Regions from separate parts of the Peribacillus sp. NPDC096540 genome, predicted to be linked through region 2. Evidence: riboswitches for the same ligand, from Rfam matches in the RefSeq annotation. Region 2 holds a riboswitch; each other region holds the start of a gene.
The links. A riboswitch is a leader RNA that binds a small molecule or an ion and turns the genes downstream of it on or off. The one in region 2 is predicted to bind S-adenosylmethionine.

Region 1: it holds a riboswitch for S-adenosylmethionine, as region 2 does, so the genes downstream of both, ACQKMR_RS03055 (Fur-regulated basic protein FbpA) here and ACQKMR_RS23040 (methionine biosynthesis PLP-dependent protein) in region 2, are expected to answer to the same signal.
Region 3: it holds a riboswitch for S-adenosylmethionine, as region 2 does, so the genes downstream of both, ACQKMR_RS08075 (sugar ABC transporter substrate-binding protein) here and ACQKMR_RS23040 (methionine biosynthesis PLP-dependent protein) in region 2, are expected to answer to the same signal.

The regions. Positions count from the first base shown of each region.
Region 1 covers NZ_JBNNTG010000002.1:203,234-207,994, reverse strand. Annotated here, with positions in the region: gene ACQKMR_RS03075 (ABC transporter ATP-binding protein) at 1-1,490, shown strand, start outside; gene ACQKMR_RS03070 (GDSL-type esterase/lipase family protein) at 1,582-2,283, opposite strand; gene ACQKMR_RS03065 (N-acetyltransferase family protein) at 2,515-3,021, shown strand; gene ACQKMR_RS03060 (Spo0E family sporulation regulatory protein-aspartic acid phosphatase) at 3,118-3,309, opposite strand; gene ACQKMR_RS03055 (Fur-regulated basic protein FbpA) at 3,583-3,771, opposite strand; SAM riboswitch class I at 3,949-4,053, opposite strand; TPP riboswitch at 4,202-4,306, shown strand; TPP riboswitch at 4,382-4,471, shown strand; gene tenA (thiaminase II) at 4,590-4,761, shown strand, end outside.
Region 2 covers NZ_JBNNTG010000035.1:1,260-6,020, reverse strand. Annotated here, with positions in the region: gene ACQKMR_RS23055 (ABC transporter ATP-binding protein) at 54-1,199, shown strand; gene ACQKMR_RS23050 (hypothetical protein) at 1,277-1,519, opposite strand; gene fumC (class II fumarate hydratase) at 1,629-3,011, opposite strand; SAM riboswitch class I at 3,371-3,484, shown strand; gene ACQKMR_RS23040 (methionine biosynthesis PLP-dependent protein) at 3,570-4,682, shown strand; gene metC (cystathionine beta-lyase) at 4,679-4,761, shown strand, end outside.
Region 3 covers NZ_JBNNTG010000006.1:29,435-34,195, reverse strand. Annotated here, with positions in the region: gene ACQKMR_RS08080 (sugar ABC transporter ATP-binding protein) at 1-1,369, opposite strand, end outside; gene ACQKMR_RS08075 (sugar ABC transporter substrate-binding protein) at 1,435-2,550, opposite strand; SAM riboswitch class I at 2,668-2,773, opposite strand; gene ACQKMR_RS08070 (GTP-binding protein) at 2,870-4,761, opposite strand, start outside.

The sequences.
Region 1 (4,761 bases), on a different contig from region 2:
TTGGTCAAAAAGCGATTATGGATTTACGGAATAGCATGTATGAACATATTCAAAGGCTGGATATGAAATTCTTTGATAAAAACCGAACGGGTGACTTAATGTCACGGCTGACTAATGATGTCAATTTACTACAACAACTCATCTCTTCAAGCATGCTGCAAGTCGTAACAGACACGGTAACTTTTGTTGCAGTTGCAGTCTATATGCTTTTCATTAATTGGAAACTGACCATTGTCCTTCTTTTTACATTCCCGTTCATGTTCTATATCACAAGGGTATTTGGAAAACGTATTCGAATGTCGTTTAGGTCTGTTCAAAGTTCTGCAGGAGATGTAAGCAACCAGTTACAGGATTCGATCTCAGGAATGCGACTCATTCAATCTTTTACCAATGAAGAATTTGAATCGAAGCGTTTTGCGGAACGTAATCATGAAAACATGGTAGCTAACATTAAATCGGTTCGCTTGCGATCTATGTTCGGTCCGGTTATCGATTTATTGAACAATATTGGTCTTGTTGCTGTTATTGTGTTTGGGGCTTGGCAAGTGATGGAAGGTGCATTTACAGTGGGATTAATAGTAGCCTTCCTCGCCTATTTGAGATTACTGCAGAGCCCTGTTCGCAATTTCAGCCGAGTTATCAGCATTGTCCAGCAGTCGGCTGCAGCTTTTGAGCGGATTACAGAAATTATGGAAACACAACCTGAAGTCAGAGACAAAGGAAATGCAATTGAGCTTCCTTCAGTAAAAAACCAAATTGAATTTCAATCAGTTGATTTTGCTTATGATGAAAGTGTTCCTGTTCTTAGCGATCTAAACCTAACAATGAAAGCTGGTCAAGTAACAGCTCTTGTCGGCTCTTCTGGTGCAGGGAAATCGACAATTACAAGCCTTTTAATCCGATTTTATGATCCACAACAAGGAACAATCAAAATGGATGGTCTTGATATCCGTGATGTGTCGCTGAAATCTATACGTAGCCAAATGGGGATTGTTTCTCAGGATATCATTTTATTCAATGGTTCAATCCGGGATAACATCGTTTATGGAAAACTTGATGCAACAGATGATGAAATCACTGAATCGGCTAAAGCAGCCAATGCTCATGACTTTATTAGTGCCTTTCCGAATGGTTATGATTCTCAAATTGGAGAGCGAGGCGTCAAACTTTCAGGAGGACAAAAGCAGCGAATCGCTATTGCTAGGGCACTTTTGAAGAATCCGCAAATCATCATTCTCGATGAAGCGACAGCAGCATTAGATACAGAATCCGAGCATTTAATCCAGGAAGCATTGTCACGTTTATTAGTAAATCGGACTTCAATTGTCATTGCGCATCGATTATCAACCGTTCAAAATGCGGACCAAATAATTGTTCTTGAAAAAGGCAGGGTCCATGAAAAAGGAACGCATGAACAGTTATTGACAAGTAACGGCAGATATAGGCAGCTTCATGACTTGCAATTCCCTCAATTGAAGGCCATAACGTAACAACTATACAACTGCCTAAAGAAACAGGGTCCGATTTATATATAATAAGCCATGTGTACAGAAATATTGCTTCTGTGCACTTTTTTTGAATTTATTTAAAATTATAACTATCTAAAATCCGATTGGTAATGAGCTGATACCCTTTTTCATTTGGATGAATTTTATCACTGAAATACTCTTTTTTCTTTTTATTTTCAAACAGATCATTAGTAGGGATAAATATCATTCTTTTATCCTCTTCTACTACTTCCTTTACTGATTGGTTATAATCATGAATGTGCTTTTCAAGCCTTTGATCATCTTTTTTTGGATTATACAGCCCAACTACAAGTATATCCGCTTTTTTGTTTTTCTTTAATAATGTAGAAAGGATCTTATGTAGATGGTCGATATACTCTCGTTTACCATCATTTATTTTTTGATCACTTATTTTTTTCAAGTTACCTCCATTACTGTTAATCAAGTCGTTTGTTCCAATATATACGATAAACGTGTCTGCTTTGTCCAGTTTCGTTTTAATTCGATTATCTTCAAGCTGATCAATGACACCCTCTGTTTCCTGGCCTTTAATACCGTAATTCCAAAAACGGACTTTTTGCTCAGAATCAGGGTTATTCAATTCATCCTCCAGACCTTCTACATAACCTCCCCCATCCTTATCACCTTTTCCATAGGTTAACGAATCTCCAAAAGCCATCACATCTTGCTCATCTTTCGACTCTGAAGCCTGAAACATAGATGCAACAAAACAAATTACTAGTACAATTACAGATAAACCTACTATTTTTTTCATTTGTTTCTCCTTTTGTATTTACTATGAAGTTTTTTATCTTTTAATTACCCCAAAAAAGAATATACTTAACATGAAAAAAATGAATTGTCAGAAAAACTGAAAAAAGTGTATGATACAATAAAAACATTCAATGAAACGGGTTTTCGTCAACCTCCTTTTATTCATAAATAGGGTAATAAGAATCCCATGTTTCTGGAGATTGTATACATAAAAAGGATAGGAGTTAAAATGATGGATGAGTATATAGAGTTTAGGGAAGCAGAACTAACAGATTTACCAAGAATAGTCGAAATATATAATTCGACTATTGCTTCAAGGATGGTCACTGCAGATACAGAACCTGTTTCAGTGCAATCAAGGCTTAAATGGTTTGAGGAACATCATTCTGAAAGACGACCGCTATATATTATTACATTCGAAGGAAAAACAGCTGGATGGATGAGTTTTCAATCTTTCTATGGTAGGCCAGCCTATGATTCTACTGCCGAGATCTCCATATATATTGATGATTATTTCCGGGGAAAAGGAATCGGACAAATTTCGATTCAAAAGGCAATTGAAGTGAGTCCAAAATTAGGTGTTAAGACACTACTTGGTTTTATATTTGCTCACAATACACCGAGCCTAAGACTTTTTTCTAAATTTGGTTTTGAAGAATGGGCGCATTTACCTCAAGTTGCCGAGCTTGATGGTATTGAACGGGATTTAGTCATCCTTGGTAAGCGTATTAATAATTAATATTTGAATTTCATTACTTAAAAGCTATTGCCTTCATTCAGCAGTAGCCTTTTTTAGTTTAAATGAAGGAATCTATTTTAAAGTCAATGACGAAATTTAATAATCACTATGAACTTTCTTAAACGAAAAATATTCTGATTTTCTTTTATTTGTTATAGCATTTAACAGCGAATCCAATTCTTGACTTGCTTGAACAGTTAGAAGGCTTGTAAAACCATAATCTGCTGCCAATTTAATCATTTCCCGTCTCTTTTCTTCTATTCTTTCTACGGTTATCTGTGGGGGCATCTATAGTCACTTCCTATTTATTCAATTTTCTTACACCTTTTATGATAATGAAATTAGTAGTTAAAATCAACCATATATGGGAATTAAAATATGTTATTACACAAGGTAAATGTGACAAAAAGCCTATTTCACTTCCTGTTTGTGTCTTTTTTGTGACATATTGATTCTAGACAAAAATAAAAAAGCATTCACTCATATACCCTGCGAATGCTTTAATAATATTGATCAGATTAATTAATATTTTAAGATAGTAAAGTATTCTAAGAACTCTTACTATGTCATCCACTCTGAAGGAGACTCGATATTAGGTCTATTAATTACAATCTTATATTCATCTTCAAGCACTTTTAATGGAACATCATATAGATGTCTTTCATCAGAGGTTTTATAAACTCCATTCGCCAATAACTCTTCAATCAACAATGCCTTCCTTTGTTCAATTCTCTTAAATAATTCTGCCATGTAAATGGCTCCTTCCCTTGTCTTCATGAGCTCAATTTAATATGAGCTAAATTGCAGTAATAGATTTCATTTCCACCAATTTATATTTACCTTTTCTATTATGTCACTAAACGTTATTTCACAAAAATAAAAGCCACTTCTAATTCAAGAAGAGGCTTACAGTAGTCCGTTCGGCTCTTCTTATCTTCCAAGCGTATGCTTGTTGGATGTGGCACAGTTCCCAAAATGGGTCTGCTGCCGAGGTTTCTTTGGGCCAAGTCCCTCCACCTCTCTGGATAAGAATTCAATATATAAAAGATGTAGAAATGATTTTATCCCAATATTCTTCAAAAGTCAATTACCCGGTTCCCCCTTCTTTTGATAGGTGCCCCATTCAAATTCGGGTTGCAATTTCCTGGCTTTCTGATATGATGTCAGTAATTACATACATTAACACCACTAGGGGAGTCTTTTTTTAGACTGAGATGGAATTTGTTCCGGACCCTTTGAACCTGAACTGGATCATACCGGCGGAGGAAAGTGGACGATATCGTCTTTAAACACATGACTTTATCCATCTACCCGTTCCGTTTTTCAGGAGCGGTTTTTTTTTAGATGAAAAAATGAATACTTAGACTGCTAGGGGAGCTCTTTTGCTGAGAATTAAACCCTTTGCACCTGATCTGGTCGTACCAGCGGAGGGAAGCAGGCTGTAAGAAGGAATTTGCTTCTTCCTCGGTAACAGCCGCTTTCCTTCAGAGAGCGGTTTTTTTATTGATCAGATAGTGTATGCACACTTTACAATTTTAGTAAATTTTAAATTTCAAGGAGGATGAACCATGGAGAATACCAAATTAGAAACCTTCAGTGATAGACTTCATGAACGTGCAAAAGGAATCTGGAAAAGGAACCATACACATCCCTTTGTTCAGGCTATTGGAGATGGGACGCTTTCAGAAAAGAAATTTGCCTATTACCTAAAGCAGGACTATATCTACCTTATGGATTATT
Region 2 (4,761 bases):
TAGACTATAGATAATTAGTACAAGTAATTAGGAGTTTAAAAGGAGGATTTTTCATGGCAGAGTTAGTATTAGATCATATATTTAAGATTTATGATAAAAAAGTAACAGCTGTTAAAGATTTTAACCTTAGCGTGGCCGATAAAGAATTCATTGTTTTCGTGGGACCATCCGGTTGCGGAAAATCGACGACTCTACGGATGATTGCCGGACTTGAAGACATTTCCCAAGGAGATTTATATATAGACGGTAAGCGGGTCAATGATGTCCCACCGAAAGATCGTGATATTGCGATGGTTTTCCAGAACTACGCCTTATATCCTCATATGTCCGTCTATGACAATATGGCATTTGGATTAAAGCTCCGTAAAACGCCAAAAATGGAAATCAAGCAGCGGGTCAATGACGCAGCAAAAATTCTTGGTCTCGAAGACCTTTTAAATAGGAAGCCGAAAGCCCTTTCAGGTGGGCAGCGCCAGCGTGTGGCACTCGGCCGTGCAATAGTACGAGACGCAAAAGTTTTTTTAATGGATGAACCATTATCAAATCTTGACGCCAAACTTAGGGTCCAAATGCGTGCTGAAATCGCAAAACTACATAAACGACTCAACACTACAACGATTTATGTTACTCATGACCAAACAGAAGCAATGACCATGGCCACACGACTTGTTGTTATGAAAGACGGTATAATTCAACAGGTCGGCGCACCAAAAGACGTATACGCGAAACCCGTGAATGTCTTCGTCGGTGGATTTATCGGATCACCAGCTATGAACTTCTTTACCGGAACATTAAAAGAGGGCATCATTAAAATTGGAGAACAAACACTTGAAGTACCCGAATTGAAAATGAATACGCTGCGTGATCAAGGCTATATCGGAAAAGACATTATTCTTGGCATCCGTCCGGAGGATTTTCATAACGAGGTAGCTTACATCATGGAGGCCCCAACCACTACATTCACGGCTCAAATCGATGTTGCCGAACTTATGGGAGCCGAGATTATGCTCTACTCGACATTCGCTGATCAAGACTTCGTCGCACGCGTAGATGCAAATCACATTATCCAAGCAGGTGATAATATCGAACTTGCCCTAGACATGAATAAAGCCCACTTCTTTGATAAAGAGTCCGAGCAGCGCATTTTTTCTGAAGAAGAATCACAGATGGAGAATGGTCTAAAGTTACCTTCATATTAAAATTCTATACACATAAAGACCCATTCACGGATGGGTCTTTATGTGTATATTCAACTAGGGTTGGAACTCTATTATATCTATTCCTGCACAAGTACCACTTCATCATGTCCACATTTAGAACATTTCATTATGTGTGGGCATTGATCGTTTTGGAGCGATTGCGGGTATCCATCATTTTGCTTAAGTGTGTCTATATCCATGTATGCACTGTATCCATCCGCATAATCCATGAATTTTCCTTTATCATCAAGATCACTGCCACATTCCGGGCAATTCATATGAATTTTTCTGAGGCCGTTGCAAAGCGGGCATAAAGCCATTGTATTCACTCCTGTTCTTGAAACTTATATATTCATTATTTGTTTATTCTATTGTTTTAACACTTTAAAACACCCTCCCTGAAAACAACGGGAGGGTGATCATAGGCAATTATTTATTAACCATGTTAGCAGGATCTACCCATGCTTTAAATTCATCCTCAGTCAAAAAATCCAATTTCAACGCTGCTTCTTTTAATGTAGAGTTGTCTTTGAATGCAGTTTTGGCAATTTTAGCTGCTTTTTCATAACCGATATGCGGGTTCAATGCTGTTACTAGCATAAGTGAACGGTCAACATTTTCTTTGATTTTATCTTCATTCGCTGTAATGCCTACCGCACAATTATTATTGAAAGAGTGAATGCCTTCTGTCAATAATTTAACAGTTTGTAGGAAGTTATAGATGATAACTGGTTTGAATACGTTCAATTCGAAGTTACCTTGGCTTGCTGCAAAGCCGATTGTAGCATCGTTACCAACGATTTGTGTAGCGATCATTGTCAGCGCTTCACTTTGTGTAGGATTGACTTTACCTGGCATGATAGAGCTGCCTGGCTCATTTTCAGGAATGGCGATTTCACCAATTCCGCTTCTTGGGCCGCTTGCCAACCATCTAACATCATTCGCAATTTTCATTAAGTCCGCTGCTAATGCTTTTAATGCACCATGAGCGTAAACAATTTCGTTATGACTTGTTAATGCATGGAACTTGTTATCCGATGTGACAAAAGAATGTCCTGTATCCGCCGCAATTTGTTTTGCAGAAAGTCCTGGAAATTCTTTTTTCGTATTGATCCCAGTACCTACAGCTGTACCTCCTAGTGCTAGATTCAACAGTTTTTGACTGCTTTCTTCAATCATCATCAAGTCTTTATCAAGCATAGCTTTCCAACCAGAGATTTCTTGGCCTAAAGTTAGTGGTGTTGCGTCTTGAAGATGTGTACGTCCAATTTTCACAAGGTCCCAGAATTCTTTTTCTTTTGCTGAAAAAGTATCACGAAGTACTTTAATCGCCGGTACTAATTTTTCAGCAACTTCCATATAGGCCGCAATATGCATAGCCGTTGGGAATGTGTCATTAGAGCTTTGCGCCTTGTTGACATCATCATTCGGGTGAAGTGTTTCGGATTCACCGTTTTCTTTTAACCATTCATTCCCTTTGTTAGCGACCACTTCATTCACGTTCATATTACTTTGCGTGCCGCTGCCTGTTTGCCAGACCACAAGTGGGAAATGTTCATCAAGTGTACCTTCCAGAATTTCGCCACAAATTTTAACGATGGCATTCTTTTTCACTTCTGAAAGATCACCAAGGTCATAGTTCACTTTAGCTGCCGCTTGCTTTACGTATGCAAACGCACGGACTAATTCAATCGGCATTTTTTCATTACCGATTTTGAAGTTGTTACGGCTTCTCTCGGTTTGTGCTCCCCAATACTTATCAGCAGGAACTTTCACTTCACCCATCGTATCTCGTTCGATTCTGTATTCCATGTGTTCTCCTCCTATGTTTGCACTATCCACCGAAAACCTTATGTATATGAAATGAATAATGACGTATTATATTTCTCTCTATATATTGTACAAACTTTATTATTTTAAAGCAAAAAAACAGAACAAAACCCTTCCTATTTTCCAGAGAAATCCATTTAATTAATCAAAGTCTTTAAAGAATCCCTACACCTTATACAATCGGTTTCCACATAATTTAGGGCTTTTTTATTGGACCAATCATGTTTTGACAACGCTAGTCCCAATTAACCAATAAAGGATTATCGAGCAATATTTTCCCAGAATGTTCTTGACAGTACTTTATATATATAGTAAATTCAAAAGAAATTGAATAATCTAAACTCTTATCGAGAGAGGTATAGGGAATGGCCCGATGACACCTCAGCAACCTTCATTTGTTTCAAACCAATGAAAAGGTGCTAATTCCACAAGTTTGTGAACTTGGAAGATAAGAAGAATGACTCGTACATACTTACCCAAGTCTTCTTCTTAAAGAAGACTTTTTTTTATTTTATAAAACACAAAGGAGCAGTGAAAACTATGTATAAAACAGAAACATATCTTGCTCAACTAGGTAATCGCAGTGAAACGGCGACAGGAACTGTCAATCCGCCGGTTTACTTTTCGACAGCTTTCCGCCACGAAGGAATTGGCCAATCAACTGGATTCGATTACACAAGGACAGGTAATCCAACACGTCAACTTTTAGAACAATCCATCGCCAACCTTGAAAGAGGTGACCAAGGATATGCCTGCAGTTCAGGAATGGCTGCCATTTCCACCATACTAGCCTTATTTAAATCAGGCGATGCATGGATAGTCAGCGAAGATCTATATGGTGGTACATATCGTTTGCTAGAACAAGGTTTTAAAAAATGGGGCTTACAGTGTGACTATGTAAACACTTGTTGTTTAGAGGATATTGAAAAAGCTATTACTCCTCAAACAAAAGCCATCTTTATCGAAACTCCTACTAACCCTCTAATGCAGCAAACAGATATTAGTGCTGTTGCCGCACTAGCCAAACAATTTAATTTACTGTTGATTGTTGATAACACTTTTTATACACCGCTTATACAGCAGCCTATCATGCTTGGAGCCGATATTGTGATCCATAGCGCTACAAAGTATCTCGGTGGTCATAATGATGTTCTGGCCGGACTAATCGTAGCAAAAGGCGAGGAATTATGTAATTCGCTTGCCTTCCATCATAATGGTACAGGAGCGGTATTGAGCCCGTTTGATTCATGGCTGTTAATGCGCGGAATGAAAACCCTGGCACTAAGGATGGAACGCCATGAAAAGAACGCCAAAATCCTTGTCGATTATTTATCCGAGCATGGATGTGTAACGGACGTCTTGTATCCGGGCAGAGGTGGTATGATTTCTTTCCGTATTATTGATGAAGCAGCGGTCAATCCATTTTTACAATCACTATCATTAATTTCATTTGCAGAAAGCCTTGGAGGCGTTGAAAGTTTCATCACCTATCCGGCTACACAAACACATGCCGATATACCTCTTGAAGTTAGGACAGCGAATGGGGTTTGTAATCGACTACTACGCTTCTCGGTTGGCATCGAAGACAGCGACGATTTAATTCAAGACCTGCAACAAGCATTTGCACATGTAAAAAGGGAGGCACTACGATGACAAATCATGATTTCAGTTTTGAAACCAAACTACTTCATAACCAGCATAAATTCGATCAGACAACAGGCGGTGTGAGCGT
Region 3 (4,761 bases), on a different contig from region 2:
ATGCATATATAATTGCCTTCCCATTCCTCGCGAGTTGGGCAATCAATTCGAATATGTCCTTCTTGGCCCCTACATCGACGCCTTTTGTGGGTTCATCGAATATGTACACATCCGCATCAGCAATCAGCCACTTTCCGATAGCTACCTTTTGTTGATTACCACCTGACAAGTTTTCAACTTTAGCATCCTCTGAAGGGGTTTTAATACCAAGACTCGTAATAAGTTCCTTCGCTTTTTTCTTTTCCGACTTACGATCTACAAAACTGAATATCTTGCTGAATTTCCCGATACTTGCTGCAGTCAGGTTCGTTACAACTGATTCGTGAACAAGAACGCCTTCTTTCCTGCGTTCTTCCGGTACAAGTGCCAGGCCACTTTTTACTGCATGGTGCGGTGTTTTCAATGAAAGCTTTCTACCATTCATCACGACTTCCCCTGTTGTGATAGAAGTATGACCGAATAAGGTTTTACACAGCTCTGTTTTCCCTGCTCCGACCAATCCTGCCAAACCAACAATCTCTCCTGCTTTTAGATAAAGGCTAACGTTTTTAACTTTTTCGGCATCAGACAGCCCCTTCACTTCCAGAACAACTTCACCAATCGTAGCATTTACAACAGGGAACTGTTCATCCATTGTTTTCCCGAGCATTCGCTCGACCACTTCGTTTTGGGTAATATCCGCTACTTCTCGACAAGTAACACTCTTCCCATTCCTCATAATCGTAATTTCTTCACAAATTTCAAAAATCTCCGGAAGACGATGGGAAATGAAAATGATGCCAACGCCCCTTTGCTTTAATTCATTTACAATTCGAAATAGTTCTGTCGTTTCCGTATAACTTAACGGAGCAGTTGGTTCGTCGAGAATCAGGAATTTGCATTCCGTCGAGACGGCTCTTGCAATCAGAACCATCTGTTTTTCAGCCAAGGTAAGATCTCTTACCAGCTTTTTCGAAGAGACACCAATTTTCATATCTGCCAGAATATACGTCGCTTTTCTATGCAACTCTTTCCAATGGACCATCTGTTTTTTGCCCATGTTTTGCACTGTATCATTCAACATTACATTTTCCCCAACAGTTAAATAAGGAATGAGTGCCGTATCTACTTCCTGATATACAATTTGAATACCTTGTTCCTGCGCAACCTTCGGTGAACGGATATCCAGCTTCTTTCCATCCAGAAAAATTTCACCTGTATAATGGGCATGAGCGCCCGATAAGACCTTCATTAGCGTCGATTTCCCTGCTCCGTTTGCACCGACCAATGCATGGGCTGTCCCTGATTGGACTGAAAAATCAACTTCACTAAGCGCCTTTACTCCTGGAAATTCAATCGATATCTTTTTCATTTCTAGTTGTGTGCCCATGCCCATTCCCCCTATTAAACAGACACTCTCTTCACTAGAAAGAGAGTGTCTAATGACTCTGCTTTTTACTTTTTATAATGATCTTTCAATACTTTCATCCATTCTTCTTCAAATTCCGTTGATACTCCCCATCCTTCGACAATACCAGACAAGTTGGCCATGTTGACCGCTTCTTTTGAAGCTTGAATCTGCTCTTGTGAAATAAGTGAAGCTTCTAAGTCATATGTTTGCGGTGTTTCTTCACCCGCTAATTTTTTTGCCAAAATCCTCATATTCACTGCACCAATCAACTTCGGATCGACAGCTGCTGTGTAAGACCATGAACTGCCTTTCGCTTGAATCTCCTGTAGATCAGCATTAGATACGTCGATTCCGTATATCTTCACTTCATCGCGGCCAGCTTCTTTAATCGCACGAGCTGCTCCGATAGCGAATGCATCCCATGTTGCGAAAATCGCATCTAGTTTACCTTTGGGATATTTATTCAACATTGCGGCTACTGCATTTTGTGTCTGAACCGAAGTATCTGCAGATGCTATTCCGAATCTTTCGACTTCTTTAATCCCGGGATTTTCTTTTAATTTTTCCTGATACACCGCATTTCTTCTCACCATTGGTGGGAAACCATCTACCCACAGGTATGCAATCGCCGCTTCACCTTTTTGTTCTTCTATCAATTTATCAAAAGCCAGAGTTGCCAATGCTTCATCATCCTGTGAAGTTAATGTCACACCGTCAATTTTAGATAAGTCGTTAATAGAGTCGAATGTGACAACGCTTTTTCCTGCATCAACCAACTTTTGAACGTCATTCACCGTTGCTGCATCATCACCATGGGAGATGATATAGCCATCATAATCTTCCTGTAAAGCCTGGGCGATTGCATCATGGAATTTAGCCGTATCGCCATTCGCTGTATACGTATCCACTTGAAAACCTAATGCTTCTCCTTCTTCCTTCGCTCCAGCTAAATATTGCGCAGTATGATCATCTCCGCCAATTTTACGAATGACTTTGATTTTGGCACCTTCCCCTTTTGCAAATCGTTCTGGAACATTTTTAAAAGATACTTTTTCATCCTTCTTTGATTCTGTTGAACTTTGTCCTGAAGAGCAGCCCGTTAAAAGCAAAGCCGAAGCTATGACCGAAACGAAAACCCTTTTAAAAATTGACTTCCTCATTGTAGTTCCCCCCTATTTTTTACACATTAATCTTATCAGTCAGGTTGGTGTAAATCCCAAAATAAAAACCTCTCTAGAATAGAGAGGTTTAATCAGCTGATTTGCAGACTTGTCCCTCTCTTATCTGTCAAAACATTTCTGTTTTGCAGGATTTAGCACCAATTCCTAATGGAACGGTTGCTGGGCATCTTAGGGCCAGTCCCTCCGCCACTCTTGATAAGAGAATATATTGTGTTACGTTTTTCGTAATTATCACTTTATAGGGATATAGTCGTAAAGTCAATAGATTTTTGAATATTTAAAATGTTGCTTACTACACTTATTTTCTTTGTAGCTTAGCCAGACGCTTTTTCTCGATTTTTTCAAGTCTCTCTAACTGACGCAGTTTCACTTCAAACAGAGTAATCGGGTCACGGTATACTTCCGGATTTTCTCTCATATGCTCCAGTGCTGCCTGATGGTCTTTGATTTCCGTCTGTGTTTGTTCTATCGTTTTTTGAAGTAAGGCAAATGAACTGCGATAGAAAAGTGAGATATCTCGATCCAAAGATTTTTCAAACAACCCGAATTGTGTAAGGAAACGTTCACTGATCATCTCTGCGACATCCTGGTAGTCTTCATTTTCTAAGTACTTCTTATAACGGTTGTACATATTAGTTTTATTTTGTGGAATAGCTCCAAACAGTTTCCCTGCCCCTTTAAGCAGCAATTGTGATGGTGTCCGGCGTAATAAAATATTAACGTTTTCAATGCGGATACTGCTTGTCATCCGATCCGCATCACGGCGCCAGTCATCCAAAACTCTAAAGTCTCCGGCAAGTGTAATCCGCTCTTCTTTGTACAATTCATTGAACCCTGCACTCATCTCATCCATAAACTGTTGAATTTGTGTAAATTCCAACTGGGATGTAGCAATCCAATCTTGTAGAGAACGGTAATATTGCGGCATAATCTTGTCTGAGATATATGCCTGAATCTGCTCATTCATTTCTTCGTTCAACTGTATATGAACTTGGCTAAAATCGCTACTTTCCGTTAATGATTTAGAACATTCTCTCAGTAATTCAGGGATTCTTGAAGAAAGCTGATTTTTCACTTCTTCTTTAATTGAACGATACGACCTTATGATATTTTCACTTTTTTCTTTTTCCAAATCAGCCAGTTGATTGACGGCTCCATTCAATTTGACTTCCATCTGCTCATTCCAAGAAATGGAGTGCTCGCATTTCCGCTCATTAGCTGCCCGTTTTTCTAGCAGGTAAGATAACGTTTTGCGAGTGAATGCAAGAATCTTCTCAGATCTTCTTTCCTTCCAATTATCAGTTTGATAATTCGAATCAAGGAAGGATGAAAGGTCCTTTAACTGCTGTTTGCTGTCATAAAGTTTGGAGAAAGCAAATACTTTTGCGTTCGGGAAATACGCATTCACTTTATCCCATGTTTCATCTTCCATGCGGACTGCGACTTGGTCACTGTAAATCGTATCCATCTTATTTAGTAAGAAATGAATCGGAAGCTTCGGTGCCATCATTTGAATTTCCAATAACAAATCTCGTTCACTACCGGTGAAAGGTGCACGTGCATCGAGAACAAACATCAGTCCATCGCTGCCTTGTAAATACCCTTGGAAATCAGAATCTACACTTTTTTCCCCATTGAACCCTGGTGTATCAAGTAAACGCAGACGATTATTTCTTAGATAGTCACTAATAAGGGTCACGTCGACAATGGTTCCACGTTGGCGTCGTGTTTCATCCAATTCGGTTAACTCACCAACGACTTTGTGATCAGTATCTGTAATTTCATAGATTTCCAAATTATCCCCATCTTTGACACTGACAAGGGACGAATGGTCTTCGGCAGCAATACTCTCTCCAGCAAGTGACTGAATAAAGGATGTCTTGCCATTGCCTGTGCTTCCCACAAGAAGAAGATTGAAATTTTCGGTATCCTTAAGTCCGTCTACCATCCACTTCAGCTTATTGCCAACTGTTAAGTTATTCTCTTCAGCCCACTGAATAATGGAATTGAACAGTTTTTCGCCCGCTTCCAATCCGCCTCCCAATTTAGGCGATTTTGCTAATAGACTTTCCGCATCCTGAACAACCAGTGCATTAATTGTATCAGGGAAAATTTCATTCCATGACAGAACGGACGCCGCTGCAAATAACGAAAGCTCTCCATCCGCGATTTTTAACCAATTTTCCAACA